One region of the Mesorhizobium sp. 2RAF45 genome, then DNA from elsewhere that is predicted to be linked to it. Evidence: predicted binding sites of a transcription regulator. Region 1 holds the regulator's gene; each other region holds the start of a gene.
The links. The regulator LexA, encoded in region 1, represses DNA repair genes until DNA is damaged. The targets are predictions, from matches to a motif close to TGTTCNNNNTGTGTTCNG.

Region 1 (9,724 bases):
AGTTCGCCCAGCACCTCGTGCGCCGTTTTCTGCATGATTTTCGCGCGAGGATCGTAGTTCTTGTAAACGCGGTGACCAAAGCCCATCAGCCGGAACGGGTCGTTTTTGTCCTTGGCGCGGGCGATGAATTCCGGGATGTGATCGACATGGCCGATCTCGCCCAGCATGTTGAGCGCCGCTTCATTGGCGCCGCCATGGGCCGGGCCCCACAGGCAAGCGATGCCGGCGGCGATGCAGGCGAACGGGTTGGCGCCCGACGAGCCGGCGAGGCGAACCGTCGAGGTGGAGGCATTCTGCTCGTGATCGGCGTGCAGGATGAAGATGCGCTCCATGGCGCGCGCCAGCACCGGGTTGATCTTGTACTCCTCGCACGGCACCGCAAAGCACATATGCAGGAAGTTTGCCGCGAAACCGAGATCGTTCTTCGGGTAAATGAAGGGCTGGCCGATGTGGTACTTGTAGGCCATGGCCGCGATCGTCGGCATCTTGGCGATCAGGCGCATCGACGCCACCATGCGCTGGTAGGGGTCGGAGATGTCGGTGGAGTCGTGATAGAAGGCCGACAGCGCGCCCACCACGCCGCACATCACCGCCATCGGGTGCGCGTCGCGGCGGAAGCCGGTGAAGAAGCGCGACATCTGCTCGTGCACCATGGTGTGGCGCGTCACGCGGTAGTCGAAATCGTCCTTCTGCGCCTTGGTCGGCAGTTCGCCGTAGAGCAGGAGATAGCAGACTTCGAGGAAGTCGCCGTGTTCGGCCAGCTGGTCGATCGGATAGCCGCGGTGGAGGAGAATACCGGCATCGCCGTCGATGAAGGTGATCTCGGACTCACAGCTTGCCGTCGAAGTGAAGCCGGGGTCGTAGGTGAAGGCGCCGGTCGTGCTGTAGAGCGAGGCGATGTCGATGACGTCGGGTCCGACGGAGCCGCTTCGCACCTTGAATTCATGGGTCTTGCCGGCGAATTGAAGCGTTGCGGTAGCCTCTTGGTTCGCGCCGCCCACATCCAGTTTTTTCGCAGCTTCGGTCATTGCAAACTCCTTGTTGTTTCCTCATGCCGGCAAAGGCAAATTCTGCAGAGCGACACGTCGAAATCACCGCAATGCGCGTATTCGCCACCGCATTTTAGGAGGTGCGTGCCAGATTGGGCCAAGGCCTAATGTTGCACTGCGAAACGCGCCTTTCAATGCCAATCTTCTTGGGCCAGTTTGCTCCTAATCGATTTGATCCGCTATGCGCGCCAGGCTTTCCTCGCGCCCAAGCACGGCAAGCACGTCGAACACGCCAGGCGAGGTGCTTTTGCCGGTCAGCGCGGCCCGCAACGGTTGGGCCACGGCGCCAAGCTTGTGGCCACCGGCCAGCGCATAGTCGCGGATCACGGCTTCCGCCGCGGCTGCAGTCCAGTCGCCGGAAAACGCATTCAAAGCTTCGTGAGCGCCGCGCAGGATCTTGCGGGCGTCGTCGTTGAGCAGGAGGGCCGCCTTCTCGTCGACCGGCAGCGGTCGCGTGGCGAACAGATAGGCCGCGCCATCGACGAGCTCGACCAGCGTCTTGGCGCGCTCCTTCAGGCCCGGAAGGGCCGCCAGCAACTGCGCCTTGTTGTGTTCGTTGAGGCGCGCGGCCATCGCCGGGCCACCCTCGAGATAGGGCAGAGTGGCGATGAAGATGTCCAACAGCTTCGCGTCGGCCATGCGCCGCATATGCGCGCCGTTGATCGCTTCCAGCTTGGCGAAATCGAAGCGGGCAGCGCCCTTGTTGACGTCGCCGATATCGAACCAGGAGATCATGTCCTTGATCGACATGATCTCGTCATCGCCATGACTCCAGCCCAGGCGCGCCAGGTAGTTGAGCAGTGCCTCCGGCAGGTAGCCCATGGCCCGATAGGCTTCGACGCCGAGCGCGCCATGGCGCTTCGACAGCTTGGCGCCGTCGGCGCCATGGATCAGCGGGATGTGCGACATAGACGGCACGTCCCAGCCCATGGCGTTGTAGATCACGGTCTGGCGGGCCGCATTGGTCAGGTGGTCGTCGCCGCGGATGATGTGGGTGACACCCATGTCGTGGTCGTCGACGACGACGGCATGCATGTAGGTTGGGTTGCCGTCCGAACGCAGGATGATGAAGTCGTCGAGATCCTTGTTGGGGAAGCGCACCTCGCCCTGGACGCGGTCATGGACGATCGTCTCGCCTTCGGTCGGCGCCTTGATGCGGATGGCGCCCTTGACGCCCGCAGGCGCCTCAGAGGGGGCGCGGTCGCGCCACTGGCCGTTGTAGCGCGGCGGCAGGCCCTTGGCCCGTGCTGCCTCGCGCATCGCCTCCAACTCGGCCGGCGTCTCGTAGCTGTAATAGGCCTTGCCCAGACGCACGAGTTCCTCCGCGACCTCGCGGTGGCGTGGCGCGCGCTCGAACTGCGAGACCGCGTCGCCGTCCCAGGTCAAGCCGAGCCAGGAGAGGCCGTCGAGGATGGCAGCCGTCGCGGCGGCGGTCGAACGCTCGCGATCGGTGTCCTCGATGCGCAGCAGCATCGTGCCGCCGGTGTGTTTGGCATAGAGCCAGTTGAACAGAGCCGTGCGCGCGCCGCCGATGTGCAGATAGCCGGTGGGCGAGGGGGCAAAACGGGTGACGACCTTGTCGGACATGAAACTCTCGGAAACCATCTGAAGCGGGGTGCGGCCGCGCGGACTTTCGCGCGTCGCGCGTTCATGTAGCATAGGGCGTCAGGGGTGCAAGGGGCAGGACCCGATGGCTGGACGAGGCTGGGGCTCGGATCAGGGCGAGGACGCTGGTGTTGGCGTCAGCGAACGGTCGTTGTTTGCATCTCCCCTTGCGAACCCACTGCCATCGCCCCTTATGCCTGCACCCGGCAGCCAGCCGCCGCAGGCGGATATGCCGGCGACACTTCCGCCGCCTGCTTCAGGCCGGATTGTGCGTGTCCGGCGGCGACTCGCCCGGGTTTCCTGGCCTCGCCTACGCCATAGTGCGGCGACGGCAGCGGAGCTCGAGCTTGACCGGGGCATCGCCTTCCTGCTGGTGCCGGTTTGTCTGGCCGCTGGAGCGATCGGCTATTATTCGCTCGCGACGGAGCCTGATTTTGCAAAGCCTGTCGCGGTCGTCGTGCTGATGGCGGTCTGTGCATTTGTTTCGCGCTCCTGGCCCAAAACCCATCTGGGCTTCACGGCGGCATTGTTGTGCGCGCTTGGCCTGCTTGTCGCCAAGGTCGAGACATGGCGGGCGGGCACCCAGATGCTGGGTTCGGAAATCTCGACGCAAGTCACCGGCCGTGTCGTTTCGCTCGACCGGATGGAGACCGGCCGCATCCGGCTGACCATCGACGTGACGTCGACCGCCCGGCCGAAACTGCGCTATGCGCCGGAAAGGGTCAGGCTTTCGGCGCGAGATATCCCGGCGGAAATGACTGCCGGCTCCCTGGTCACCGGCTATGCTAAACTGTTGCCGCCGACCGGTCCGGTGCGGCCGGACAGTTACGATTTCTCCTTCGACAGCTATTTTGCCGGCATTGGCGGCAGCGGATTCTTTCTCGGCAACCCAAAGCTTGTCTCAGCCACGGACGACGAGGTGCCGCTCACGGCCCGCCTTTTCTCGGGGATAGAAAATGCCCGTGAAGCCATTGCCGACCACATCAGGGCCACGGTTGGCGGTGCCGAGGGTGAGATCGCGGCGGCGCTGATCGTCGGCGTGCGGGCCGGCATTCCCGATGAAATCAACGAGGCGATGCGACGCACCGGCATCTATCACATCATCTCCATTTCCGGACTGCATATGGCGCTCGTCGCCGGTACCATCATGGGGCTGCTGCGCGGCGCCTTCGCGCTGTTTCCGGACTTTTCCGCGCGTCGGCCGGTGAAGAAATATGCGGCCGCCGCGGCCCTTTTCTCGATCGCCGCCTATCTCGTCATTTCCGGCGTCGTCGTCGCGGCCGAACGCAGCTTCATCATGCTGGCGGTGATGCTGATTGCCGTGCTGTTCGATCGCGCGGCGCTGACCATGCGCAATCTTGCGATCTCGGCGATCGCCGTCATTGTGGTGTCGCCGCATGAGGTAGTCGGCCCAAGCTTCCAGATGTCGTTCGCCGCGACCGCGGCGCTGGTCGGGGCTTATGCCGGCTGGGCGGATCACCATGCGGGAAAGGCAAGACCGCCACCGCCAAAGCGATCCCTGCCGGGTTTTCTCACGCGAAAATTCCTGCTGGCGACGGGTGGGTTGGCGATGACATCCATCATCGCCGGCTGCGCCACGGCGCTGTTTGCCATCTGGCATTTCCAGCGTGTGTCGCCGCTCAGCCTGTTCGCCAATCTGGCCGTCATGCCGATCGTGTCACTGATTGTCATGCCTTTCGCTGTTCTCAGTTCGCTTGCGATGCCCTTTGGTGCCGACGGTCCCTTCCTTTACGTGATGGGCAAGGGCCTGACCGCAATGATCGCCATATCGGCGTGGATATCGGAGCGCTCCCCGGTCGATGCGGTCGGGCTGATTTCGCAGCAATCCGTGCTGCTGGTGACCATCGCCCTGATCATCGCGACGATGGCGACGACCTGGCTGCGGCTCGCGGCAGTGCCATTCGCGCTTGCCGGCCTGCTGACAGTATCGGATACGCGCGCCCCGGATGTGCTGATTTCCGAAGATGCGCGTTTGGTGGCGCTGCCGATCGGCGGTGGAGAACTCGCGGTCAGCCGGGCTCGCCCGAACGAGTTCACCGTCGACAATTGGAAACGCGCGCTGGTGTCCGAAACCATCGTCGTGCCGGAGATGTTCGACAAGGCGGACTGGCAATTCGACATTGCCGATGCCGCCAATCTGCCGCCGGGAGCGCCGTTTTATTGCACGGATGGCGTCTGTCTTGCCCGGCACCCGTCAGGGGCGATCATCGCGCATGTCGAAGACCGCAAGGACACCTGGAAGGCTTGCGGCTTCGCCGATTTGATCGTCGTCAATGACGCAACCGGCTATGATTCCTGCCACAATCCGCTGGTTGTTGTCGTCACCAAACGGCAACTTGCCCGCAAGGGCAGTGCCGCCGTCTTCTTCGACCGCCAATCGGCGACAGGTCCGCCAATCATCAGCTTCGCGGTGGACGGGCCATATCGGCCCTGGCACGAGCAGCGAAAATTTTCGCGCGAGGCGAGGGGGCTGCCGCCCTATCAAAAACCCGAAAAGCCTGCCGTTCCTGCTCAGTAGCGCCGGATCAACCCGACAAGCTTGCCTTGCACCTTGACCCTGTCTGGCCCGAAAATGCGCGTCTCGTAGGCCGGGTTGGCGGCTTCAAGGGCGATCGAGGCGCCCTTGCGGCGGAACCGTTTCAGGGTTGCTTCCTCCTCGTCGACCAACGCCACGACGATCTCGCCCGGGCTCGCCGTGTCGGCGTTGCGGATGATGACCGTGTCGCCGTCGAAGATGCCGGCGTCGATCATCGAGTCGCCCTTGACCTCAAGTGCATAATGCTCGCCACCCATGATCATGTCCGGCGGTACCGAGATCGAATGTGTCTGATGCTGGATGGCATCGATCGGCACACCAGCGGCGATGCGACCCATCACCGGGATCGACACGGCGGAAACCGCATCGTCATTATTGCCGGCCGCGGGCAAGCGCGATGCCGCCGGCTTGATCTGGCGGCCAAGACCACCCTGGCCGAGGCTGCCCTGGATGACGCTTGGCGAGAATTTCTTTGCCGCGTTGAGTCCGGGTGCGATCGAATCCGGCAGCCGCAGCACTTCCAGCGCCCGCGCCCGGTTGGGCAGCCGGCGAATGAAGCCGCGTTCCTCCAGTGCCGTGATCAGGCGATGAATGCCTGACTTGGAGGCAAGATCGAGCGCTTCCTTCATTTCGTCGAAGGAAGGCGGAATGCCGCTTTCCTTGAGCCGTTCATGAATGAACATCAGCAGTTCATGTTGCTTGCGTGTCAGCATGGCGGCCCCCAAGGCATTGAACGACGGGTGTGAATCAGAATCGAAAAACAAACCCAGAACAAACACTATCTGTTCCAGTTGTGTTCCGCAACTGTTTAAAGTTTAATGAATTTGTTAACGCGTCCGAAATTATTTGGCCCCGGCAGCGGGCCGCGCTAGACCGCTTCCGCTCCCCGCAGGTTCATTGAAATCATTTTGGTTAATGGCCTGTGGCCTACCCCTGGATGCGGTTTGGCATCAGGCGTTTGAGAGGCGTCCACAGAGCGGATTTGTACGGTGTATCGATCCATTTCCGGCGGAACGAAACGAAATCAAAATGCCAACGGTCGCGGGTTCAGGCCGGCCATGGCCGCGTGGATATGGACGCCGCGGCAACGTCATCCGGAAACCGCTTTCAGGCTGCCGGCGCGCGCGGTGTAGGTGTTGGCGCCGTTGTCTTCGCTGTGGACATAGACATGCAGCGTGTAGCCGATATGCGCGGTCATCAGCGCCTTTGCCCGCTCGACATTGCGATCGAGCGCCGCTTCCATGATTGCGGTGTGATGCTCGATGGCGATCGCCTCGCGCAGGGCGTCCATAGCCTCGCCATAGCCGTCCTTGAGGCCGGCCGCCGCCCGCAATGTCGGCGCCAGGCCGAGAAACCGATGATGCCGACGCAGTTGATCGGCGATCGTCGAGCGGAAGCGCAATAGCCAGTTCGACGTCGCCGCGCTCAGCAGAGCCGCATGGAAGGCCTCGTGGCTCTCGTCCCATTTGTCGACGGCCGCCTCGGAAGGGTCTTCGACTGCGGTCTTGCACCGGGAGAGCCGGTAATGAGCGGTGACGACCGCGTCCTCCCATTCCCTGCCGCCGTTCGCGATCGATTCCAGGAACAGCGGCATTTCGACAACCATCCTTGCGCGCGCCAGGTCCTCGAGCTCGGCGCGCGACACGGGAGCGACGGCAAAGCCGCGATTGCTGATGGCGGTGACCAGGCGCTCGGCTTCAAGTCGGGACAAGGCTTCACGCAGCGGCGTCCAGCCGACGCCGTATGTGCCGCGCAGCGCGCTCAGCTTGAGCGGCGCGCCCGGCATGAGGCGGGTGGTCAGGATATCGCGCCGCAGCAGCTGATAGGCCGCCTCGGTCTTCGTGGAATTGTTCTGATCCTGCATCGCCATCCGTCCGTCATCGGCTTGCGAAAATTATATATGAAGCGGAGGTATGGCAAGAATTATATATAATGTTTGACACACGGCGGGCGACTGACCATGATCGCCGCAGTTGCCGTCCTGTGGGCGGCGCTGATCAAATCTGGGAGGAAATGATGTTGAAGTCGAAGTCCGCTTGGCTGTCGGGATTGGCCCTGGCAGGCGCATTAATGGTCAGCGCAGGCAGCGCCGCGGCCGATCAGATACGCATCGGCATCGCTAATTTCGGCGAGCATCCGCAGCTCAATGCCGCCATAGCCGGCTTCAAGAAGGCATTGACGGACAACGGTTTTGTCGAGGGCAAGGACGTCGTCTACACCGAAAGCCATACCAACTTCGATGCATCGCTGGTGCCGCAGATGATTGCCAAGCTGCAGGCGGAGCAGCCCAAGCTGATCTACACCATCACCACGCCGGTATCGCAGATCGCCAAGAAGGCGCTCGCCGGTTCCGGCATTCCGATCGTCTTTGCCGCTGTCACCGATCCGGTGGCGGCCAAGCTGGTGCCGTCGTGGGACGCCGGAGACGAAGGCATGACCGGCGCCAGCGATCTGCAGGATGTCGCCGCGGTGATGGCCTTCACCAAGAAGCTGCTGCCGAACGCCAAGCGCTTCGGGGTGCCTTACAATCCAGGCGAGGCCAATGACGTTGCCCTGATAGAAAAGATCAAGGCGGCGGCGCCGGCGGCCGGTTTCGAGGTCGTGGAAATCGGCATCGACAACGTCAATGACATCCAGCAACGCATCGCTTCGCTCGCCGGCAAGGCTGACGTGATCTACGGTCCGGCCTCGAACCTGATCCAGCCGGCAATCGCCGCTGTCTCCGCGGCCGCACGCCAGGCCGGTATCCCGGTCGTCAACTCTGATGACAGCGCGGTCCGCAACGGCACCGTGCCGGCGAGCTTCGCGGTCAATTACACGCAGGTCGGCATGAACGCCGGCAACATCGCCGCCGAAATCCTCAAGGGCAAGGATCCCAAGACGATCGCGCCGTCGCGCCCGGCCTACAAGGATCACATGGCAACGATTTCCCGCAAGGCGATGGCCGCGTTCGGCATCGAGATACCGGCTTCGATGGCCGATTGCGGCTGCATCGTCGACTGATATCGGGCTGCAAGGGGCGATGGCGTTGGCGCCGTCGCCCTTCCGGCCAGGGAGGAACGATGCTCGATATCCGATCCGCGCGCAAAGTATTCTACAAGGGGCAGGCCGACGAGAAGGTCGCGCTCGACGGCCTCAGCCTGTCATTGGCCACCGGCGAGTTCGGCATCGTCATCGGCTCCAACGGGGCCGGCAAGAGCAGCATGCTCAACGCTATTTCCGGAGCCCTCGTCCTGGATTCCGGCAAGATCCTGATCAACGGCGCCGACGTGACAGCCATGCCGGTGCACAAGCGCGCCACACGATTGGCGCGCGTCTTCCAGGATCCGATGCGTGGCACCGCCGCCAGCATGACCGTGGCGGAGAACATGCTGCTGGCCGATCTGCGCAGCCAAAAACGCACGCTGCGGCAAGGGCTGAACGCCACGCGGCTCGCGTCCTACAAGGAGCGCCTGTCGATATTGGGCCTCGGCCTCGAAAATCGTCTCGACACCCGTGTCGACCTGCTCTCGGGCGGGCAGCGGCAGTCGCTGTCGCTGATCATGGCAGTCGGCGGATCGCCGGACCTGCTGCTGCTCGACGAGCATACCGCGGCACTCGACCCGCGCACGGCCGAGATCGTCATGCAGGCGACGGTGCGTGCCGTCAACGCGCTGAAGCTGACCACGCTGATGGTGACCCACAACATGCAGCACGCCGTCGACTATGGCAGCCGGGTGATCATGCTCGACGCGGGCCGGGTCCTGCTGGAGGTCTCCGGCGAGGAGAAGGCGAGGGTCACGGTTATCGATCTGATCGGCCATTTTTCCATCAAGACCGACCGCATGTTGCTGGCGAGCTGATCACCATGGGCTTTATTCCGGACGTTCTGACGAGCTTTGTCGCGATCATGCCGGTGACCCTGGCGCAGAGCCTGATCCTGGCCTTTGTCGTGCTCGGCATCATGATCCCGTTCCGCATGCTGAACTTTCCCGATCTCACTAGCGAAGGCGCCTTTCCGCTGGGCGGCTGCGTCTGCGGCGTGCTGCTGGCTGCCGGGGTATCGCCGCTGACCTGCATCGTCGTCGCATTTGTGGCGGGCTTCGCGGCGGGTTGCTGCACCGCCTTCATCCATCTGCGCTTCCGCATCCACACGCTGCTGGCGGGCATCCTGATGATGACGATGCTCTACAGCATCAACCTGCGCATCATGGGCAAGTCTAACCTTTCGGTTTTCGGCTCGCCCACCGTGTTCGATTGGGTGCCGTTCGCGCGGCCGGGTTTTCCGGCCAGCAAGATCGTCGTCGCCGGCCTTCTCGCGCTCATCGCCTTTGCGGCGCTCTACATGTTCTTCAGAACCGAGAAGGGGACCGCCGTGCGCGCCGTCGGCGCCAATCCCGACATGGCCGAGGCGCAGGGCATCAATGTCTGGGCGGCGACCATAGGCGGTGTCGGGCTGGCAAGCGCGTTTTCGGCCTCGAGCGGCGCGTTGATGGTGCAGTCGCAGGGATTTGCCGACGTCAATATGGGGCTG
Region 2 (9,724 bases), on a different contig from region 1:
CGGCCGCCAATGTCAATTTCGGACCAAGCGCCGGGAAAGGGCGACAGGCCACGAAGATGGTTGTGGACCTCGGCCGCGGGCCGCGTCCAATCCACCCGCGTCTCGGATTTATCGATTTTTCTGGCGTAAGTCACCCCTTCCGCCGCTTGCGCGGTAAATGTCAGGATGTTCCCTTCCAGCCGCGCCAGCGCTTCCACCATCAGGGCAGCACCAACGCTCATCAACCGATCATGCAGATCGCCGGCTGTTATATCGGGGTCGATGGCGCATTTTTCAAGCAATCCCACCGGACCGGTGTCGAGACCCTCTTCCATGCGCATCACCATCATGCCGCTTTCCAGGTCACCCGCCATGATGGCGCGCTGGATGGGGGCGGCGCCGCGCCAGCGCGGCAAAAGCGATGCATGGCCGTTGATGCAGCCAAGCCGGGGCGCGTCGAGAATTGCCTTAGGCAGCAGCAAACCATAGGCCACGACCACGGCGATATCGGCCCGCAGGGCGCTGAAAGCGGCCTGCTCGGCCTCGCCCTTGAGGGAGGCCGGCGTCCGCACCGCGATGCCCAGACGCTCGGCCTCGCGCTGTACCGGCGACGGCGTCAGCTCCAGCCCGCGCCGGCCGGCCGCGCGTGGCGGCTGGGTGTAGACGGCCGATACCTCATGTCCGGCCTCGGCGATCGCGCGCAACGTCGGCACCGAAAACTCCGGCGTGCCCATGAAGATGACGCGAAGGGGCATTCTTTCCCCTATCCCACCAGCTTGCCCGGCGCCTTGTCCTTGGCGAGCTTCTTGAATTTCTTCACCACCATGTCGCGCTTCAGCTTCGAGATGTGGTCGATGAACAGCACGCCGTTGAGATGGTCGATCTCGTGCTGCAGGCAGGTCGCCATCAGCCCCTCGGCCTCCATCTCCTGCAGCTTGCCGTCGCGGTCGAGATAATTCACCCGCACCGAAGCCGGGCGTTCGACCTCGGCATAATAGTCCGGGATCGACAGGCAGCCTTCCTCGTAGACCGAGCGCGCCTCAGCGGTTTCCAGGATCTCCGGGTTGATGAAGACGTGCGGCGCCGGCGTTTCGTCTTCCTTGGCGAGGTCGATCACCAGCATGCGCAGCGGCTCGCCGATTTGGATTGCCGCCAGGCCGATACCGGGCGCGTCATACATGGTCGCCAGCATGTCGTCGGCCAATTTGCGCAAAGGCGCGTCGATGCGCTCCACCGGCTTGGAAACCTGGCGCAGGATGGGATCGGGAAGGATGATGAGCTGCTTGATCGGCATGGCGTCCCACGTAAGACGTCCAGCGAAAAGCGTCAACCGGTGGACCTGAGCCTCGTTCACGTTTTGATCTGTGCCGGCCCCACGAATCGGCTATGCTGTCCACATGAATGATCTGAGCACCATCCTTTCCGAGCCTGTCGCACGGCTTGGCGCGTCGACAATCACGCTGGGCCACGCCTTGGCCTTCGGCGCCTTGTTGTTTCTCGGCCTGTTCGTGGCGCTGGTCATCGCGCTGTGGCGGTCGGCCAAGGCGCGCGCCGTCGCTGCGGCGGAAGCCGCCGACCATGCCCGCGACGCCGAGGCGCGGATGGCCGGCATCTTGCAAAGCCAGGCCGAGATGCAGGGCCGCATGGGCGCCATTGCCGAAGTGTTCGGCGCGCGCCAGGCGGAGCTGACGCAGTCAATCGGCCAGCGCCTCGACGCCATGACCGGCCGCATCGGCCAGACCATGACCGAGCAGACCAAATCCACGCATGAGAGCCTGGCGAAACTGCAGGAGCGGCTGGCGATCATCGACACCGCGCAAGGCAACATCCAGTCGCTCGCCGGCCAGGTCGTGCAGCTGCAGGCCATCCTCTCCAACAAACAGACGCGCGGTGCCTTCGGTCAGTCGCGCATGGAGGCGATCGTCGCCGACGGCCTGCCGCATGGCGCCTATGAATTCCAAGCGACGCTGTCGAATGGCAGCCGGCCCGATTGCCTGGTGAAGATGCCGAACGGCGCGCCGTCACTTGCCATCGACGCCAAATTTCCGCTGGAAGCCTGGAACGCCATCCGCGCCGCCGACGGTGCGGACCTGCAGAAGGTCGCGTCCCAGGCCTTCCGCCGCGACATCGAAATCCATGTCCGCGACATCTCGGAAAAATACCTGATCCAGGGCGAGACGCAGGATACAGCTTTCATGTTCGTGCCGTCGGAATCGGTCTTCGCCGAGATCCATGAGAATTTCGAGGCGATCGTCCACAAGGCGCACCGCGCCCGCGTCGTCATCGTCTCGCCGTCGCTGCTGATGCTGTCGATCCAGGTCATCCAGGCGATCCTCAAGGACGCCCGCATGCGCGAACAGGCGCATCTGATCCAGGGCGAGGTCATCCGGCTGATGGAGGATGTCGCGCGCGTCGACGAACGTGTGCGCAAGCTGCAGGTGCATTTCGGCCAGTCGGCCAAGGACATCGACGACATCCTCGTCTCGACGTCGAAGGTGACCAAGCGCGGCCAGAAGATCGAGGCGCTGGAGTTCGGCGCGCAGGCCGATGGCGATGCCGGCCCGGAGACGCCGTCACGGGCGCCTGCGGCGAAAATCGAGCCTGGGCCGCGCGTTGCCGATTCAAAGACCGGGCAGCTCAGGCTGCGGGTCGTCGAAGGCGACGACTAGCCGGCAATCCCGGCTTAGGCCACCGCCACGATGACGTGTGCCTGAATTTTGGCGGCAACCGCACCGCTGCCATGCCTGGCCGCAATCGCGGATGCGGCATAATCCGTTGCAGCGTCCAGTTTCCCGGGATCCCTGGCCTCGATTTCGGTGCGAAGCACCGTTCCCTGGCAATAGGCAACGGCCGGAATGCGCGGTGAGGGCGCACGGCTCTGTTCGGCTCTCGTCTCGATCGCCACATCGGAGAAGCCGGCCTCCTCAAGGTCTCCGCGGATCAGCGCCGTATCGTGGTAGCCATGCGGCGTGCGGGCCAGAAAGCGCGGCGGATCGTTCGGAAAAAGCCTGGCCAGCGCATTGGTCACATCATCGGCAAAGACATTCTCCTCGATGCGGTCCCATACGTTGAACAGGAAATGTCCGCCGGGCTTCAGCACCCGCCTGGCCTCGCGGTAGGCGGATGGACGGGTGGGAAAGAACATCGCGCCGAACTGACAACAAACCAGATCGAAGGCCGCGTCTTCAAACGGCAGCGCCATGGCATCGGCCTGGCGCCATTTGATGCGACTGTCGGGAGCCTGTAGCGAAGCGGCGTAGTCGAGCATCGGCTGGTTCAGGTCGGTCACGACATAGCTTGCGTCAGGGGACAGTTTCGGCGCCAAGGCACGGGTGACGACCCCGGTGCCCGCGGCGACTTCCAGCACGGCTTTGGGCGAGAAGGACGCTGCCCGCCGTGCAAGGTCCGCGGCGAACGGCTCGAAAATCAACGGCACCATATAGCGGTCGTAGTTTTCCGGGATCGAGCCGGCAAACAGCTTGTCCGTTTCCAACATCGCTATTATCCGCCCGTCTGAGGTGAGCGAAGCTAGCACAGAATTGCCTGTCTTGGGCGGCTTTCGGCCGGGAGGCAGGTGCTACTGCTCCTCCACGATGCTCATGCCTTCAAATTCGGGAAGCCAGTGCAGGGCCGACCGGTGCCATTTCTGTTGTGTCGGCACCAGATCCTCGCGTTGCCGCGCGGTGCCCGTCCTGATTCCATAGATCTTCGGGCCGTCGCCAACCGACGTCGCGTAAAGATGCGCCCCGCAGTCGCCGCAAAAGGCCTGGGCGCGCTTGGCGCCGCTCGATCCGGTCTTGATATAGATTTTTGGCGTGCCTCTGGTGATCTGGTAGTGATCCTCGGGCGCGGGAACGGTGACGCGAAAGGCCGTGCCGGTCAATTGCTGGCAATCCGTGCAATGGCAGATCGAGGTCTTTGTCGGGTCGACCTCCGCCTCGTAGGTGATGGCGCCGCAATGGCACCCGCCGTCGATCTTCATGGTCAATCCTCCGAAATCCATCGCCTGATGTTAGCAAGGCAATGCGACGGGGCAACGGTGCAACGCTGGTCCAGGACTAATTGGAAGCGGCTTCGATCAGCTTGCGCCGCTGCTCCCAGGTGCCCGTGGTCTGCGGCTTGACGAACAGCCGCGTGATCTCCGGCATCTCCTTCTTCAGCCGTGCCTCGATGCGCTCGACACAGGCTTCGATCTCCGGCGCCGACAGATGGTCCTCGAATTCGATGCTGAGCCCTGCAACGATCTCTTGCGGTCCCATATGGACGGTCAGGACACCGTTCGCGCGCTGCACCGCCGGATCCTGCTGCGCGATCGCCAGCACCTTTTTCTGCACTTCGGGCGAAGCCGGCTCGCCGATGAGCAGCCCCTTGCTTTCGCGGGCGAGGAAGATCGCCGTGGCGCCGAGAATGAGCGCGATGCCGATCGAGGCGGCGCCGTCGAGCTCCGGCATCTCCAGCAGCTCCGCCGCCAATATGCCGGCAAAGGCGACGATCAGGCCGAGAAGCGCCGCGCTGTCCTCGAACAGCACCGTATAGACGCTCGGGTCCTTGCTCGACTGCACGGCCTGCAGCCAGCCTTGCTTGCCTTTCTCTCGGCGGAATTCCTTCAGCGCCACCAGCCAGGAGCTGCCCTCGAACAGGAAGGACAAGCCGAGAACGACATAGTTCACCTTTACGTTGGCGACAGGCTCCGGCGCCATGATGTGGACGATGCCCTCGTAGAACGACACGCCGGCGCCCAGGGCGAAGACCAGGAGGGCAACGATGAAGCTCCAGAAATAGAGTTCGCGGCCATGGCCGAGCGGATGCGTGCGGTCGGCCGGGCGCGCGGCACGGTGCATGCCGTAGAGCAGCAGGCCGCCATTGCCGGTATCGACCAGCGAATGCACGCCTTCCGACAGCATCGCCGAGCTGCCGGTGAAGAAGGCGGCGGCGAATTTGGTCAGTGCGATCGCCAGATTGCCGGCGAGCGCCGCATAGATGACCATCTTGGAGCCGCCGTGCCCGGCCATGCGGTCTGGTCCCCGTTCAACGTGCCCAGTCTAGCGGCCGGATGGCCGCAGCTCCACCATAACGCGCCAACGGCCGGGTCGTTCAAGACGCGATTTGTTTGGGATCGGCCGCGGAGACTGCGACTATTCGACGATCTCGTCGGTCCACACCTTGAAGCCGGCCAGGGTCCCCGGTCCGAAAATATGGGTCAGCGGCACATCCGCCGCGTCGCGGCCGGAAGCGATCAGGATGCGGCCGATGCGCGGGGCATTGTTGCGCGGGTCGAAGACATGCCAGCGGCCGCCGAGATAGACTTCCATCCAGGCGGCGAAATCCATGCTCGACCACGGCTTCGGCATGCCGATATCGCTGATGTAGCCGGTGCAGTAGCGCGTCGGGATGTTGAGCGCCCGGCAGAAGGTGACGGCAAGATGCGCGAAGTCGCGGCACACGCCGCTCTGTTCCCGATAGGCTTCCGCCGCGGTGCGCGTCGGCCGCGCATTGCCGTAGTTGAAGACGATGTGGTTGTGAACGAAATCGCACACCGCCTGCACGCGCGGGATGCCGAGCGGTGTGTGGCCGAACAGCCGCCACGCTTCGCTGGCCAAAAGGTCGCTCTCGCAAAACCGGCTGGGCAGCAGGAAAAGCAGGGTTTCGGCCGGCAGGTCGCGCACCTCGTGCTGCCAGGCCATCAGCTCGGCCATCTCGAATGTGCCGGGCGCGCGGATCACCGCATCCGTGCCGAAGGTGAACCGTCCGGGCGGCGCGACGAAGCGGTTGCACCAATTGCCGAAACTGTCGCGGTAGCTCTCGATCGGTACCGGCGGGCTGGAAGTTAGGAAATCCGGCCGCTCGAGGTCGGAGGCGCGCGAATAGTGGACATTGAGCATCGCGATGAGCGGCGTTTCCTGCGGGAAGTCGAAGCTCATCTCGCAGCCGATGTGGATCCGCATTTTCGTCCTGACCGGCCTGCCCGACGATCACCCGGCGAAAGCGCGGGTCGATGTTGCAGTGCGAAGAAGAGAATGGCACGGACGGCCATGGTTTACGAGCAAATTAGAAATTGGTTGAAAGCAGTCAGCCTGAGGCTTCCCGCCAGCGCTGCCCTCTTGCAGCAAAGCGTTTCTCTTGTTTCACTTCGCTCCCCGCAACAGGAGGAACGAATCATGGCTAAAGGCGCGATGAAGGCAGGCAAGGAAGCCCGCAAGCCGAAGAAGGATGCCAAGAAGCCGGCGCCCGCTCCCGTCCTGAAGGCGCCGCCGGTCAAGGCGATGCGCATCAAGGAAAAGTAGGCCTCGGCAGGTCAGGCGCGGCAAATCCCACCGGCGGCGTCAGACAATGCCGCCGGGTTGATCGGGTATTTGGATAACCTATATCGATAGTGCGGGGACGACCCCGCGCCTCCCCAACAATTCGGTCGGGACGACCCGCCATAATGATCGGCATCTGAGGATCGGATCCTGTCTCCGGCCCGATGCTGGATGGAGCGTTCCGATGTCTTGGACTTTTCTGTTTTTCGCCGGCCTCTTCGAAATCGGCTGGGCGATCGGCCTCAAATACACTGACGGATTTACCAGGCTTGTTCCGACCGTGCTCACGGTCGCCTCGATGATCGTCAGTCTTACCTTGCTGGGCCTGGCGCTGAAGGCGCTTCCCGTCGGCACCGCCTATGCGGTGTGGACCGGCATTGGCACGGTCGGCACGGCCCTGCTCGGCATCTGGCTGCTCGGCGAGCCCGCCACCGCGATCCGGCTTGCCTGCATCGCGCTGATCGTCTGCGGCATTATGGGGCTGAAATTCGCGGCCTGAGCGGAAGTCGCCCAAAAAAGCGCACCTTCCGCACAAACACCTTCAGGGCCGCTGCGAGGCGACCCTGATTCAATGTTCGAACTTGGCTGCGCCGAAGCTGCTAGCGGGCCGAGAAGCCCGGAGGAGCTCGGCCGGTCCGTGCCTTGCGCGCCGCATAGCGTGCGTCACGCTTGGCCTTGCGCTCGGCCTCGTCGGCGAGCAGGCGGGCAATGCGCTCGGTCTCTTCGGCTTCCCGAATTTTGGCCTCGGCTTGGGCTGCCTCTTCGGCGGCAATGCGTGCCGCTTCGGCTGCTGCCTCGCGCTCGGCCTTCTCTGCGGCTTCGCGTGCCAGCTTTTCCTGCTTCAGCCTGGCCTTCTCGGCTTCGCGGATCTCACGAGCCTGGAGGATTGCCTTGCGTTCGGCCTGTCGCGCCAGCACCGCAGGATCATCTGCCGCCGGCTTTGACTTGAAGCGCTCCAGAAGCGCCTTCTTTGCCTCGTTCGCGGCATTGCGCCGCTCGAAAATGTCTTTTTCCCTGTAGATAGCCAAGTCCACTTCCCTGAAGTCAATTCGCGAGGCTTACATACGCGCGAATGCCGAGAGTTCAAGCGCCAAATCGGTATGCCAGCCATGAAATTCCGCGATGTTGCAGCCGGGAGACGCCTTTTGCCGCCCAAACCGACATGCACTGTTCACCGATAGCCCCTCTGGCGGCGAGGCGAGCCGGTGGTTACTTCTAGCGGCAAAACCCAACACCAGGATGACATCACATGGAACTCGGTCTCTACACTTTCGCCGACGTCAGCCCGCAGCCCGGCCCGGGCGCCATCGGGCCGCATGAGCGCCTGCGCAACCTGATCGAGGAGGTCGAACTCGCCGACCAGGTCGGTCTCGACGTCTTCGGTCTCGGCGAACATCACCGACCCGACTACGCCGCCTCCGCGCCAGTCGTGGCGCTCGCCGCTGCCGCCGAGCGCTCGAAGCGCATCAAGCTGACCAGCGCGGTCACGGTATTGTCCTCCGACGATCCGGTGCGCGTCTTCCAGCAGTTCGCCACGCTCGATCTTCTCTCGGGCGGCCGTGCCGAGATCATGGCCGGGCGCGGTTCGTTCATCGAATCCTTCCCGCTGTTCGGCTACAATCTGGAAGACTATGACGAGCTCTTCGCCGAAAAGCTCGATCTGCTGCTCGCCATCCGCGATAGCGTCAAGGTCACCTGGTCCGGCAATCTGCGCGCGCCGATCAACGATCGCGGCGTCTATCCCCGGCCCTTCCAGGACAGGTTGCCGGTCTGGATCGCCATCGGCGGCACGCCGCAGTCCGCCGCCCGCGCGGGCGCGCTCGGCCTGCCGCTGGCGCTTGCCATCATCGGCGGCGAGCCGGCGCGCTTCGCGCCGCTGTTCGACCTCTACCGCGAGGCCGCCAGGCGCGCCGGCAGCGACCCGGCGGGTCTCGCCACCAGCATCAACGTGCATGGCTTCATTGCCGAGACGACCGAACAGGCGGCCGACGATTTCTACGGCCCGCAGGCCGAGGTGATGAACCGCATCGGCCGCGAGCGGGGCTGGGGCCCGACGTCGCGGGCGCATTTCGACCAGTCGCGTGGTCCGAACGGCGCCCTGTTCGTCGGCAGTCCAGAGCAGGTGGCCGAGAAGATCGTCGCCCAGCACAGGATCTTCAACAATGACCGCTTCCTGCTGCAGATGGCGATCGGCGCCATGCCGCATGCCAAGATCATGAAGGCGATTGAACTCTACGGCACCAAAGTGGCGCCGATCGTGCGCAAGGAAACGGCGAAGTCCACGCCTGCGGTGGAAGCGCCCGTCGCATGAGCCAACGGCAAAGCTCCGTACCCGCGGGCCTTGCCGGCTAAAGGAACCTTGAAGCGACGCGGGCGTTTCCATCAACGGACTGCACCAGTTGCGGTGCACCGCTGAGGGTCCATGATGAAAGCCGAACCCGCCGCTACGGGCGCAGGCGTTGCCGAAAGCCCGGATCCGCGCGTCGAGGCCCGCGCGGACACGCATTTGATGCGTTCGCTGCTGGTCGGCATATTCATATTCATGAGCGTCTATGCGCTCTATTTCGGCCGCGCTTTCTTCATGCCGGTCATGCTGGCTTTCCTGCTGGCGCTGACATTGACGCCGATCGTGCGGCTGCTGCGCAAGCGCGGTATTCCCGAAGCGGTTTCGGCGACGCTCCTGGTGCTTTTGTCGATCTGCGTCTTCGCCATCGCCGGCTATTTGCTCTCAGGTCCTGTCATCGATCTCCTCAACAACACCTCGTCGATCGGCCAGCAGCTCACCGAGCGGCTGGCGCAGTTGCGGCGTCCGCTTGAAAAGATCATGCAGGTCTCGCATCAGGTCGAGCAGATGACCGAGACCTCGCAGGAGCCTGGCGTCCAGAAGGTGGCGGTCGCCCAGTCCGGCATCCTGTCGTCGGCCGCCGGCAACATCCTGGCGGCGGGAACAAGCCTGACCATCATCTTCGTGCTGTCGCTGTTCCTGCTCGCCTCGGGCACGATGTTCTACGAGAAGATCATCCAGTCCTTCGCCAGCCTAAGCGAGAAGAAGCGGGCGCTGCGCGTCGTCTATGACGTCGAGCGCGAAATCTCGCACTATCTGCTCACCGTCACCATCATCAATGTCGGCCTCGGTTTGGTCATCGGCCTAGGCCTGTGGGCGCTCGGCATGCCGAACCCTCTGGTCTGGGGTGTCGCCGCGGCATTGTTCAACTTCCTGCCCTATGTCGGCGCGCTGCTGACCATCGTGCTGGTCGCGGTGATGGCGCTGATCAGCTTCGACACCATCTCCTACGCGCTTCTGGCGCCGGCCTTCGTGCTTTTGTGCGATGTCGTCGAAGGCCAGTTCGTGACACCGATGGTGGTCGGCAGGCGTCTCGAGATCAACGCGGTGGCGATCTTCATCGCCATTGCCTTCTGGTCGTGGCTCTGGGGTTTCGTCG
Region 3 (9,724 bases), on a different contig from region 1:
GCTGCGTTTTGTTCGCGGCCGAAAAGGCGACGCAGATGGCGCTCGACGCCATCCAGCTGCTGGGCGGCAACGGCTATATCAACGACTATCCGACCGGCCGGCTGCTGCGCGACGCCAAACTCTACGAGATCGGCGCCGGCACCAGCGAAATCCGGCGCTGGCTGATCGGTCGCGAGATCATGGCGGAGGGGGTGTGAGCATGGCCGTCCTGCAAACCCAGATCTCCCCTTCCTCCGACAGCTTCCGCGCCAATGCCGAACGCATGCGCGCGCTGGTCGCCGACATCGCCGACAAGGCCGCGATCGTCGAGCGCGGCGGCTCCGAAGAGGCGCGCGAGCGCCATATTTCACGCGGCAAGCTGCTGCCGCGCGAGCGCCTCGCGCAATTGCTCGACACCGGTTCGCCCTTCCTCGAGATCGGCCAGTTCGCAGCGTGGTCAATGTATGGCGAGGAGATTTCCTCGGCCGGCATGATCGCCGGCGTCGGCCGGGTCGAGGGCGCCGAGGTGATGGTCGTCGTCAACGATGCCACGGTGAAGGGCGGCACCTACTATCCGCTGACGGTGAAAAAGCACCTTCGCGCGCAGGAGATCGCGCTGCAGAACAATCTGCCCTGCATCTATCTGGTCGACAGCGGCGGCGCCAATCTGCCCAACCAGGACGAGGTGTTTCCCGACCGCGAGCATTTCGGCCGCATCTTCTACAACCAGGCCAACATGTCGGCTGCCGGCATCCCGCAGATCGCCTGCGTCATGGGGTCCTGTACCGCAGGCGGCGCCTATGTGCCGGCGATGTCGGACGAGACGATCATGGTGCGCAACCAGGCGACCATTTTTCTCGGCGGCCCGCCGCTGGTGAAGGCGGCCACCGGCGAGGATGTCAGCGCCGAGGATCTGGGGGGCGCGGATGTGCATACGCGGCTTTCCGGCGTTGCCGATCATTATGCGATGGACGACGAACATGCGCTCGCCATCTGCCGGCGCATCGTCAAAAACCTGAATCGGAACAAGACCGTAAGCCTGAACTTACAGAGATCGATTCCACCGCTTCATCCGGCGGATGAACTCTACGGCGTCGTGCCGACCGATCTGCGCCAGCCCTATGACGTGCGCGAGGTGATCGCGCGTCTTGTCGACGGCTCCGAGTTCGACGAGTTCAAGCAGAACTACGGCACGACGCTGATCACCGGTTTTGCCCATCTCCACGGCATGCCGGTCGGCATCATCGCCAACAATGGCGTGCTGTTTTCCGAAAGCGCGCTGAAGGGCGCGCATTTCATCGAGTTGTGCTGCCAGCGCGGGATCCCGCTGGTCTTTCTGCAGAACATCACCGGCTTCATGGTCGGCCGAAAATACGAGGCCGGCGGCATCGCCAAGGATGGCGCCAAGCTGGTGATGGCGGTTGCCACCGCCAGGGTGCCGAAGGTGACCGTCATCATCGGCGGTTCGTTCGGCGCCGGCAATTACGGCATGTGTGGCCGCGCCTATTCCCCACGCTTCCTGTGGATGTGGCCGAACGCCCGCATCTCGGTGATGGGCGGCGAACAGGCGGCAACCGTGCTCGCCATGGTCAAGCGCGAAGGCATCGAGCGCAAGGGCGGCGAGTGGAGCGCCGAGGAGGAGGCGAAATTCAAGAAGCCTATCCTGATGAAATACGAGCATGAGGGCCATCCGCTCTACTCGTCCGCCCGCCTCTGGGACGACGGCATCATCGACCCGGCGAAGACACGCGAGGTGCTGGCACTCAGCCTTTCGGCCGCACTCAACGCCGAGATCGAGGACACGCGGTTCGGCGTGTTCAGGATGTGAGATGAGCAAGGCGCTGGACAGGATCCGCATCCACACCGGCGACATCACGAAGCTGGATGTCGACGCCATCGTCAATGCAGCCAACACCTCGCTTCTCGGCGGTGGCGGGGTCGATGGCGCCATCCATCGCGCCGCCGGCCGCGAGCTCGAGTTCGAATGCCGGATGTTGAACGGATGCAAGGTAGGCGACGCCAAGATCACCAAAGGTTACAAGCTGCCGGCTCGACATATCATCCACACCGTCGGGCCGGTCTGGCAGGGCGGCGGCAGGAGCGAAGCCGAACTGCTGGCCTCCTGCTATCGCAGGTCGCTGGAACTCGCGGCCGCCAATGATTGCCGAACGGTGGCGTTTCCGGCGATCTCGACCGGTGTTTACCACTACCCGAAAGATGAGGCGGCCGAGATCGCTGTCGGCACGGTCACCATGGTCATGGAAGAGAAAACCGTGCCTGAAGCTGTCATCTTCTGCTGCTTCGACGAGCACATGGCGGAACTATACTGGCAAGCCGTTGCTGCGCTTCGGAAGGGTTGAACTGTATGGACCAACCGATTCACCAACACATGCAAGCTCGAACCCCCGACAACGAACTGGCGGCGAGGAAAAATATTCGTTACTGCTTGTCCCGCGCAATGCAACGGGGACAGGGTGGAAATGGAACTGAAATATTGCCGGGGGATGGCTGCCTCGATACTTGCAAGTTTGCTCATATTCGCAACACATGGCGCCGGTTCGGCGGAATCGCTGGCGGGCAAGATGGGCGACAAGCGGTTTTCCCCGACCTTGTCACTCGATCCGAAGGAAGCCTGCTACAAATCCTACCTCGCCTATATCGCGGCCAGCGGCCATTCAGCCTACGCCACAACGTTCTATTCGCGCGTCGTCGATCTCCACATTTTCTGCAGCGTGAAGCTGAACGCACCTTCGCAGAAGGCCGCGGAGGAAACGGCGTTGCGCGCCTGTCAGAGCGGCTTCGCCAAATGGAAGGTCAAGACCGCAAGCGGCGGCTGCGCGATCGCTGCGTCGAAGTAAGCCGACGGCCAGGCTGGTGCCGCCCGAGGCAAACCCGGGAGGCTCCATGTTCGCCAAAATCCTGATCGCCAATCGGGGCGAGATTGCTTGCCGTGTCATCCGCACGACCCGCAAGATGGGGGTGCACACCGTCGCCGTCTATTCGGACGCCGACGCGAAATCCCTGCATGTCGAGATGGCCGACGAGGCCGTTCACATCGGCCCCTCGCCTGTCGGTGAGAGTTACTTGCGCGGGGACCGGATTGTCGCGGCTGCGCTTTCGACGGGGGCGCAGGCCATCCATCCCGGCTACGGCCTCCTGTCGGAAAATCCTGATTTCGTCGACCAGGTGGTGGCGGCGGGGCTCACCTTCATCGGTCCGTCGGCGGCCTCGATCCGCGCCATGGGGCTGAAGGATGCCGCCAAGCGGCTGATGGAGAAAGCCGGCGTTCCCGTCGTTCCGGGCTATCATGGCGAAGCGCAGGAGATCGTGCTGCTTGCCTCCAAGGCACGCGAGATCGGCTATCCCGTGCTGATCAAGGCGCGCGCCGGCGGCGGCGGCAAGGGCATGCGGCGCGTCGAGCATCCCGACGATTTCTCCGAGGCGCTATCCAGCGCCCGGCGCGAAGCAAAGGCTGCTTTCGGCGACGACCGCGTTCTGGTCGAAAAATATGTCGACAAGCCGCGGCACATCGAAGTGCAGGTGTTCGGCGATAATTTCGGCAATGCGGTGCATCTTTACGAACGCGACTGCTCGGCGCAACGCCGCCACCAGAAGGTGATAGAGGAAGCCCCCGCCCCCGGCATGACGCCGGTGCTGCGCAAGGCGATGACGGAAGCGGCGGTGAAGGCAGCCAAGGCGATCGGCTACTCAGGCGCCGGCACCATCGAGTTCATCGTCGACGCCTCGCACGGGCTGAAGGCCGACCGCTTCTGGTTCATGGAGATGAACACTCGCCTGCAGGTCGAGCATCCCGTCACCGAAATGGTCACCGGCATCGATCTGGTCGAGTGGCAGTTGCGGGTTGCCGGCGGCGAAAAGCTGCCGAAGACGCAGAGCGAGATCGCGCCGACCGGCCATGCCCTGGAGGCGCGCATCTATGCCGAGGATGCGGCAAAGGGGTTCCTGCCCGCAACGGGTACGCTGCATCATCTGAAGTTCCCTGACGCGGCCCCCGAAGGCGCCACAATGCGCGTCGAGACCGCCGTGCGGGCCGGCGATGCCATCTCCCCCTACTATGATCCGATGATCGCCAAGCTGGTGGTTCATGCCAAGGACAGGCAAGCAGCGCTGGAAGCGCTCGGCGCGGCGCTGTCGCGGACCGAAATCGCCGGTTCCACGGTCAACACCGGTTTCCTTGCCGCCCTTGCCGCCGATCCCGACTTTTGTGCTGGCGACGTCGACACCGGCCTGATCGGCAGGCATCAGGCGGCACTGACCGGGGTCGCGCCGCCGACCGGCGAAATCGTCTCGGCAGCAGCGCTCGCCGCCTCCGGTGCGGAAGCCTTGCCGCCATCCAACGACCCATGGTCGTCGCTTTCCGGCTATGCGCATTTCCACGGCGTGGCGCGGCGCACGCGGCTGAAGTTCGGCGAGACCGATATACTGGCAAAGGTTTCGGTGCGGCCGGACGGGCGCTTCCAGGTGGCGCTCGATGCGCCCTATGACAGCACCAATTCGCATGATTTCCGCGCCACTCCCCGCCTCGCCCGCTGGCCTGGCCACATCACGGTGTTCGAAGGCGCCGTCGGCTACACATTCGCGGTATCGGACCCCTTGGCACGCAGCGATGACGCGGCTGCCGCCTCCGGCAGCTTGCGCGCGCCGATGCCCGGGCTGGTCAAGCTGGTGCGCGTGGCGAAAGGCGACGCGGTGATCAAGGGACAAGCGTTGCTGATCCTCGAGGCGATGAAGATGGAGCACACCATCGCCGCCCCGCATGACGGAGTGGTTGCCGAGATCGCCGTGGAAGGAGCGCAGGTCACCGACGGGACGGTGCTGGTGCGGTTCGTCGAGGAACAGGGCGCCCAGACCGCTGCCGCAGGCTGATAAGCGGAACCCTGCGCGGACCGCAAACAAAATGGCCGGCGCGAACCCCGGCCATTTCCTTGGATTATCTCATTACCCGAGATTACTGCGCGATCGGCGCGTACTTGCCGTCATGCCACTGGTTGATGTCGTAGCTGGCGTTCTTGAGGTCGCCCTTTTCGTCGAAGGTGACGTCGCCGACAACGGTGCTGATCGGCGTGCCGTTCTTCAACGCTTCGGCAACCTTGGCCGGATCGTCGCTGCCGGCGCGCTTGATGCCTTCGGCGAACGCCTGGACCACGGCGTAGGAGAACAGCGTGAAGCCTTCCGGCACGAAGCCGCCGGACTTGATCTTCTCGACGGCGGCCTTGGCTTCCGGCTTTGCCTGCGGGTCCGACGGGAAGACGAACATGGTGCCTTCGCCGGCCGGGCCGGCAACCTGCCAGAATTCCGGCGAGGCGATGGAGTCCGGCATGATCAGCTGGAACTTCAGGTTCTGTTCGGCCGACTGGCGCAGGATCAGGCCGGCTTCAGGATGATAGCCGCCGAAATAGACGACGTCGGCCTTGAGATCCTTCAGCTTGGTGACAAGCGCCGAATAGTCCTTCTCGCCGGGATTGATGGCGTCATAATAGACTTCCTTGAGGCCGCCAGTGTTCATGGTCGCCCTGACGGCATCGGCCACGCCCTGACCGTAAGCGCTCTTGTCGTGCAGGATGACGACGTTCTTGCCGGCATATTTCTTGGCGATCCACGGGCCGATGAAGGCGCCCTGTGCATCGTCACGCGTATAGAGGCGCATGATGGTCGGCCAGCCGGCCTTGGCGGCCGCGTCGGTCAGCACCGGGTTCGAGGAAGCCGGGCTCATCATCAGCGCGCCGGCCTCGGCATAGACGGCCGAGGCCGGAATGCTCGAGCCCGAGCAGGCATGGCCGTCGATGAACTTGACGCCGTTGGCGACGATGCGGTTGGCGACCGACACGGCCTGCTTGGGATCGCACTGGTCGTCCTCGATATCGAGCTTGATCATCGAGCCGTTGACGCCGCCCGCGGCGTTGATGGCATCGGCGGCGGCCTGTGCGCCCTGCTTGAACTGATCGCCGATGGTGGCGAGCTGTCCGGTCATCGGGCCGACCACCGAGACGGTAATGTCGTCGGCGAATGCGACGGGCGCACTCATCATCAGGCCGAAAATGGCCGCGCTCAAAATACTCATTTTTTTCATGGCAATAGAACTCCTCCACTCACGCGCGGCCCCCGGCCGCGCTTCTTCCAGAGAGGCGGGACAATTTCATCCTTCATTGGGCCTGTCTAGGCGCATTGGCGCCACTCGATTGGGCCTGCGAACCCTCATCCACGCAAAAAGCCACGCCAGCCTTGTTCCGGCTGGTCGTGGCTTTTTTTGCCTATCGGGCTGTTTCCCAGCGCCCCCGCGCCGCGAACCTCAACGTAGCCTTCCCTGTCTTCCCTGCCATGATCCGAAAAACGGATACTTTTCGGGATCATGATCCGTCGCACGGCTTGGCCGATCCTGCATGCCGCATTCTTGTTGTTGATGGCCTGTGGCCTGGCTGTCTGCGCAGCCTTATCCCTGTTTTGGCCCGACCGTCTTGGAGCGGTCTTGGCCGGAGCGTCCCCGTCTGCCGAAACTCAGTGCATGGTCATCCATTCGCGGGCTTCGCGCAGCGCCTTGGCGATCTCGACCTTCGACATGGCGGCCGACAGTTCCGAGCGCAGTTCCGCGGCGCGGGCCGAGCCCTTGATGGCGGCGATGTTGAACCATTTGTGGGCGGCAACGACGTCGGTTTCGCAATCGCGGCCGGTCGCATACATCATGCCCAGTTCGAAAAGAATGTCGGCCTGGGCAGTTGCCCCCATGGCGCCGAAACCTGCTTCAAGCATTTCAAAACGTGCCATTTTAGTCCCCTGTCTGGCTCCCGAGAGCTGCCTCCGTTCGTCTTGTCCGGGCCGCTCTTTCGATGCTTCCGAGAATGCCGATCAGGCTTGAATCCGTCGTTAAATGGCGTGCTTAATTTGAAGAAAACAAAGCTAAAACAAGAGGTAAACGGGGAAATTCGTTAAGGATACGAAGTCAGCAATTCAGCCGATTTTCGTCAAATTCGACGAAAATTTTTCGAGCCTGGATCAACACTCCGCTAACCACGGGAAACAAACAGCACGTGCCGGTCGTTTTCATTTCCTCGCCGACGGAGCCAATTCAGGCGGCTTCAAAATCCCAAAGTCTTCCGTTGCGGCACCGCTTTTGTTTTGCCGGGAGCTGGATTAGCTTACGTTTGCGTAAGCGGCAGACCGGCGAGGCGGAGAATTCGGCCGGCTATCCAAAGGGAGCAAAACATGTTTCGAAAAGTGAGCCTGGCTCTTGCAGCCACATTGATCATCGCGGGTGCGGCGTGGGCCGATCCGATCGAGGGCAATTGGAAAACGCAAGCCGGCGATACCGCGGCCATTTCAGGCAGCGGCTCGTTTTCCATCACGCTCAAATCGGGCAAATATGCCGGCAAGACGATCGGCTCGCTCAAGGCGGCGGGCGACAACAAATATGCCGGCAGCATCACCGACCCTGCAAACGACAAGACCTATTCGGGCAAGGCGACATTGTCGGGCACCGCTCTCAAGATGAGCGGCTGCGTGCTTGGCGGACTGATCTGCAAGAGCCAGACCTGGCACAAGCTCTGATCGATCTATCCTTGCGACATCCATGACGGGGCCCGACGGGCCCCGTTTTCGTTTCACCGGCACGTCAAGCCCTGGGGCTCTTGCCCCCGCTGCCGGTGGCCGGCCGGGCCGGCGACGACCCGCCCAGATCCCGTCAATCAATTTGAACCGCAGATGAACGCCGGCATCAGAGCCGGTTCAGAGGCGTTGGGGCATTCTCCGGCGTGTTGAAGGAGACACGACCCCAATGCTTGCTCGCCGCTTCACCATCGTCTGCCTGCTGATGAGCCTGTTTGGAATGTTCTTCGCCATCCTCGTCGCCGAAGCGGGCCGTTCTCCCCGCTCCTGGGACGAAGTCACCAGAATGTGCCGCCTCGCCTGCCCGACCAACCTTCGTCACTGAAACAAAGAAACCCGGACCTCGAAAAGAAAAGCTCAGACATCATGACCCGCATCGCCGCCAACACTCTCAAGACCCTTCGGCTCCTGCCGCGGGCGGCGCTCATCCTGGTGCTCCTGGCCGCGCCGGTCCTGGCGGTGCCGATGATGCGCGCGGATGCCGGCTCGACGATCGAGGCGCCGGCCCTGAGGAAGTCCGGCGTGGGTTTCGTTCTGCTGGTCAGCCTGCAGCGGGGATAAAGAAAAATGGCGCTTTGGGCGCCTTCGGCAGCGACACCCCTCCCAACCGCTCGTCCAAGTCTCTATATTGAGCCATGGAAAAGCGAATCTACCCTCAAGCCATCGAATCTGTCGTCATGCCGGAGCCTTTTGGCCGGCAAAGCTTCGACAGCGCCGAAAAAGCCGTTGCCGCACTGCAGCTGCTTTACGACCGCAACACCAAGTTCCTGCGCGACGCCTTCTCGGCCCTGGCGGCCGCCGGCGGCGACAGCAGCAAGCGCTACCGCGCCTTCTATCCCGAGATCGGCGTCACCACGAGTTCGTTCACCCAGGTCGACTCGCGCCAGGCCTACGGCCATATGCCGACACCCGGCCATTTCGCCACCACGATCACACAGCCGCACCTGTTCGAGAGCTATCTGGTCGAACAACTGCGCCTGATCATGCGCAACCACGGTGTCTCTGTCACGGTTTCGGAATCGACCACGCCCATTCCGCTGCATTTCGCCTTCCTGGAGGGAACTTACGTCGACGGAGCCGCCGCGGAGCGCATCAAGCGGCCGATCCGCGACCTGTTCGACGTGCCGGATCTCGACGGCACCGACGACCAGATCGCCAACGGCACCTTCGAAGTGGCCTTCGGCGAACCAAGGCCGTTGGCTCCGTTTACGGCGCAGCGCATCGACTATTCGCTGCACCGCATGACGCATTATACGGCCACCAGCCCGCAGCATTTCCAGAACTTCGTGCTGTTCACCAACTACCAGTTCTACATCGACGAATTCGTCGCCCGCGCCCGCGACCTGATGGAGAAGGGCGGCGGCGGTTACGCGGAATTCGTCGAGCCTGGCAATGTCGTGACCAGGGCCGGGCAGAGTTCGCCCAGCGAAGGCGTTGGGCCGCAGCGCCTGCCGCAGATGCCGGCCTATCACCTGAAAAAGCCGAACCACGGCGGCATCACCATGGTCAACATCGGCGTCGGCCCTTCCAATGCCAAGACGATCACCGACCACGTCGCAGTGCTGAGGCCGCATGCCTGGGTGATGCTTGGCCACTGCGCCGGGCTGCGCAACACCCAGGCGCTCGGCGACTATGTGCTGGCGCATGCCTATGTGCGCGAGGATCACGTGCTGGACGACGACCTTCCGGTTTGGGTGCCGATCCCGCCGCTGGCGGAAATCCAGGTTGCCCTGCAGGAGGCGGTCGCCGAAGTCACCGGGCTGTCCGGCTACGACCTGAAGCGCATCATGCGCACCGGCACGGTCGCCACCATCGACAACCGCAACTGGGAACTGCGCGACCAGCGCGGACCGGTGCAGCGCCTGTCGCAGTCGCGCGCCATCGCGCTCGACATGGAATCGGCGACGATCGCCGCCAATGGCTTCCGCTTCCGTGTCCCCTATGGCACGCTTCTGTGCGTTTCCGACAAGCCACTGCATGGCGAGTTGAAGCTGCCTGGCATGGCGACCGAGTTCTACAAGCGCCAGGTGGCGCAGCACCTTACCATCGGCATCAGGGCGATGGAGAAGCTGGCCGAGATGCCGATGGAGCGGCTGCATTCGCGCAAGCTCCGGAGCTTTTCGGA

Region 2: AB4Z43_RS10705 (DNA recombination protein RmuC) is a predicted target of LexA. The motif match lies at 1,327-1,344, and genes of this name have one in related genera.
Region 3: AB4Z43_RS19285 (sel1 repeat family protein) is a predicted target of LexA. The motif match lies at 6,885-6,902, and genes of this name have one in related genera.

The regions. Positions count from the first base shown of each region.
Region 1 covers NZ_JBFRGG010000015.1:30,066-39,789, reverse strand. Annotated here, with positions in the region: gene gltA (citrate synthase) at 1-1,028, opposite strand, end outside; gene gltX (glutamate--tRNA ligase) at 1,212-2,636, opposite strand; gene AB4Z43_RS27870 (ComEC/Rec2 family competence protein) at 2,740-5,193, shown strand; gene lexA (transcriptional repressor LexA) at 5,187-5,924, opposite strand; gene AB4Z43_RS27860 (GntR family transcriptional regulator) at 6,302-7,075, opposite strand; gene AB4Z43_RS27855 (ABC transporter substrate-binding protein) at 7,228-8,214, shown strand; gene AB4Z43_RS27850 (ABC transporter ATP-binding protein) at 8,274-9,053, shown strand; gene AB4Z43_RS27845 (ABC transporter permease) at 9,059-9,724, shown strand, end outside.
Region 2 covers NZ_JBFRGG010000003.1:260,335-270,058, forward strand. Annotated here, with positions in the region: gene fmt (methionyl-tRNA formyltransferase) at 1-734, opposite strand, end outside; gene def (peptide deformylase) at 743-1,273, opposite strand; gene AB4Z43_RS10705 (DNA recombination protein RmuC) at 1,377-2,648, shown strand; gene AB4Z43_RS10710 (class I SAM-dependent methyltransferase) at 2,663-3,475, opposite strand; gene AB4Z43_RS10715 (GFA family protein) at 3,557-3,961, opposite strand; gene AB4Z43_RS10720 (cation diffusion facilitator family transporter) at 4,038-4,991, opposite strand; gene AB4Z43_RS10725 (transglutaminase-like domain-containing protein) at 5,115-5,924, opposite strand; gene AB4Z43_RS10730 (hypothetical protein) at 6,138-6,263, shown strand; gene sugE (quaternary ammonium compound efflux SMR transporter SugE) at 6,466-6,780, shown strand; gene AB4Z43_RS10740 (DUF6481 family protein) at 6,881-7,309, opposite strand; gene AB4Z43_RS10745 (LLM class flavin-dependent oxidoreductase) at 7,531-8,592, shown strand; gene AB4Z43_RS10750 (AI-2E family transporter) at 8,707-9,724, shown strand, end outside.
Region 3 covers NZ_JBFRGG010000006.1:345,874-355,597, reverse strand. Annotated here, with positions in the region: gene AB4Z43_RS19315 (isovaleryl-CoA dehydrogenase) at 1-197, shown strand, start outside; gene AB4Z43_RS19310 (carboxyl transferase domain-containing protein) at 200-1,807, shown strand; gene AB4Z43_RS19305 (O-acetyl-ADP-ribose deacetylase) at 1,809-2,339, shown strand; gene AB4Z43_RS19300 (hypothetical protein) at 2,460-2,837, shown strand; gene AB4Z43_RS19295 (acetyl/propionyl/methylcrotonyl-CoA carboxylase subunit alpha) at 2,884-4,866, shown strand; gene AB4Z43_RS19290 (branched-chain amino acid ABC transporter substrate-binding protein) at 4,949-6,070, opposite strand; gene AB4Z43_RS19285 (sel1 repeat family protein) at 6,496-6,762, opposite strand; gene AB4Z43_RS19280 (DUF2147 domain-containing protein) at 7,201-7,542, shown strand; gene AB4Z43_RS19275 (hypothetical protein) at 7,769-7,924, shown strand; gene AB4Z43_RS19270 (hypothetical protein) at 7,966-8,160, shown strand; gene AB4Z43_RS19265 (AMP nucleosidase) at 8,277-9,724, shown strand, end outside.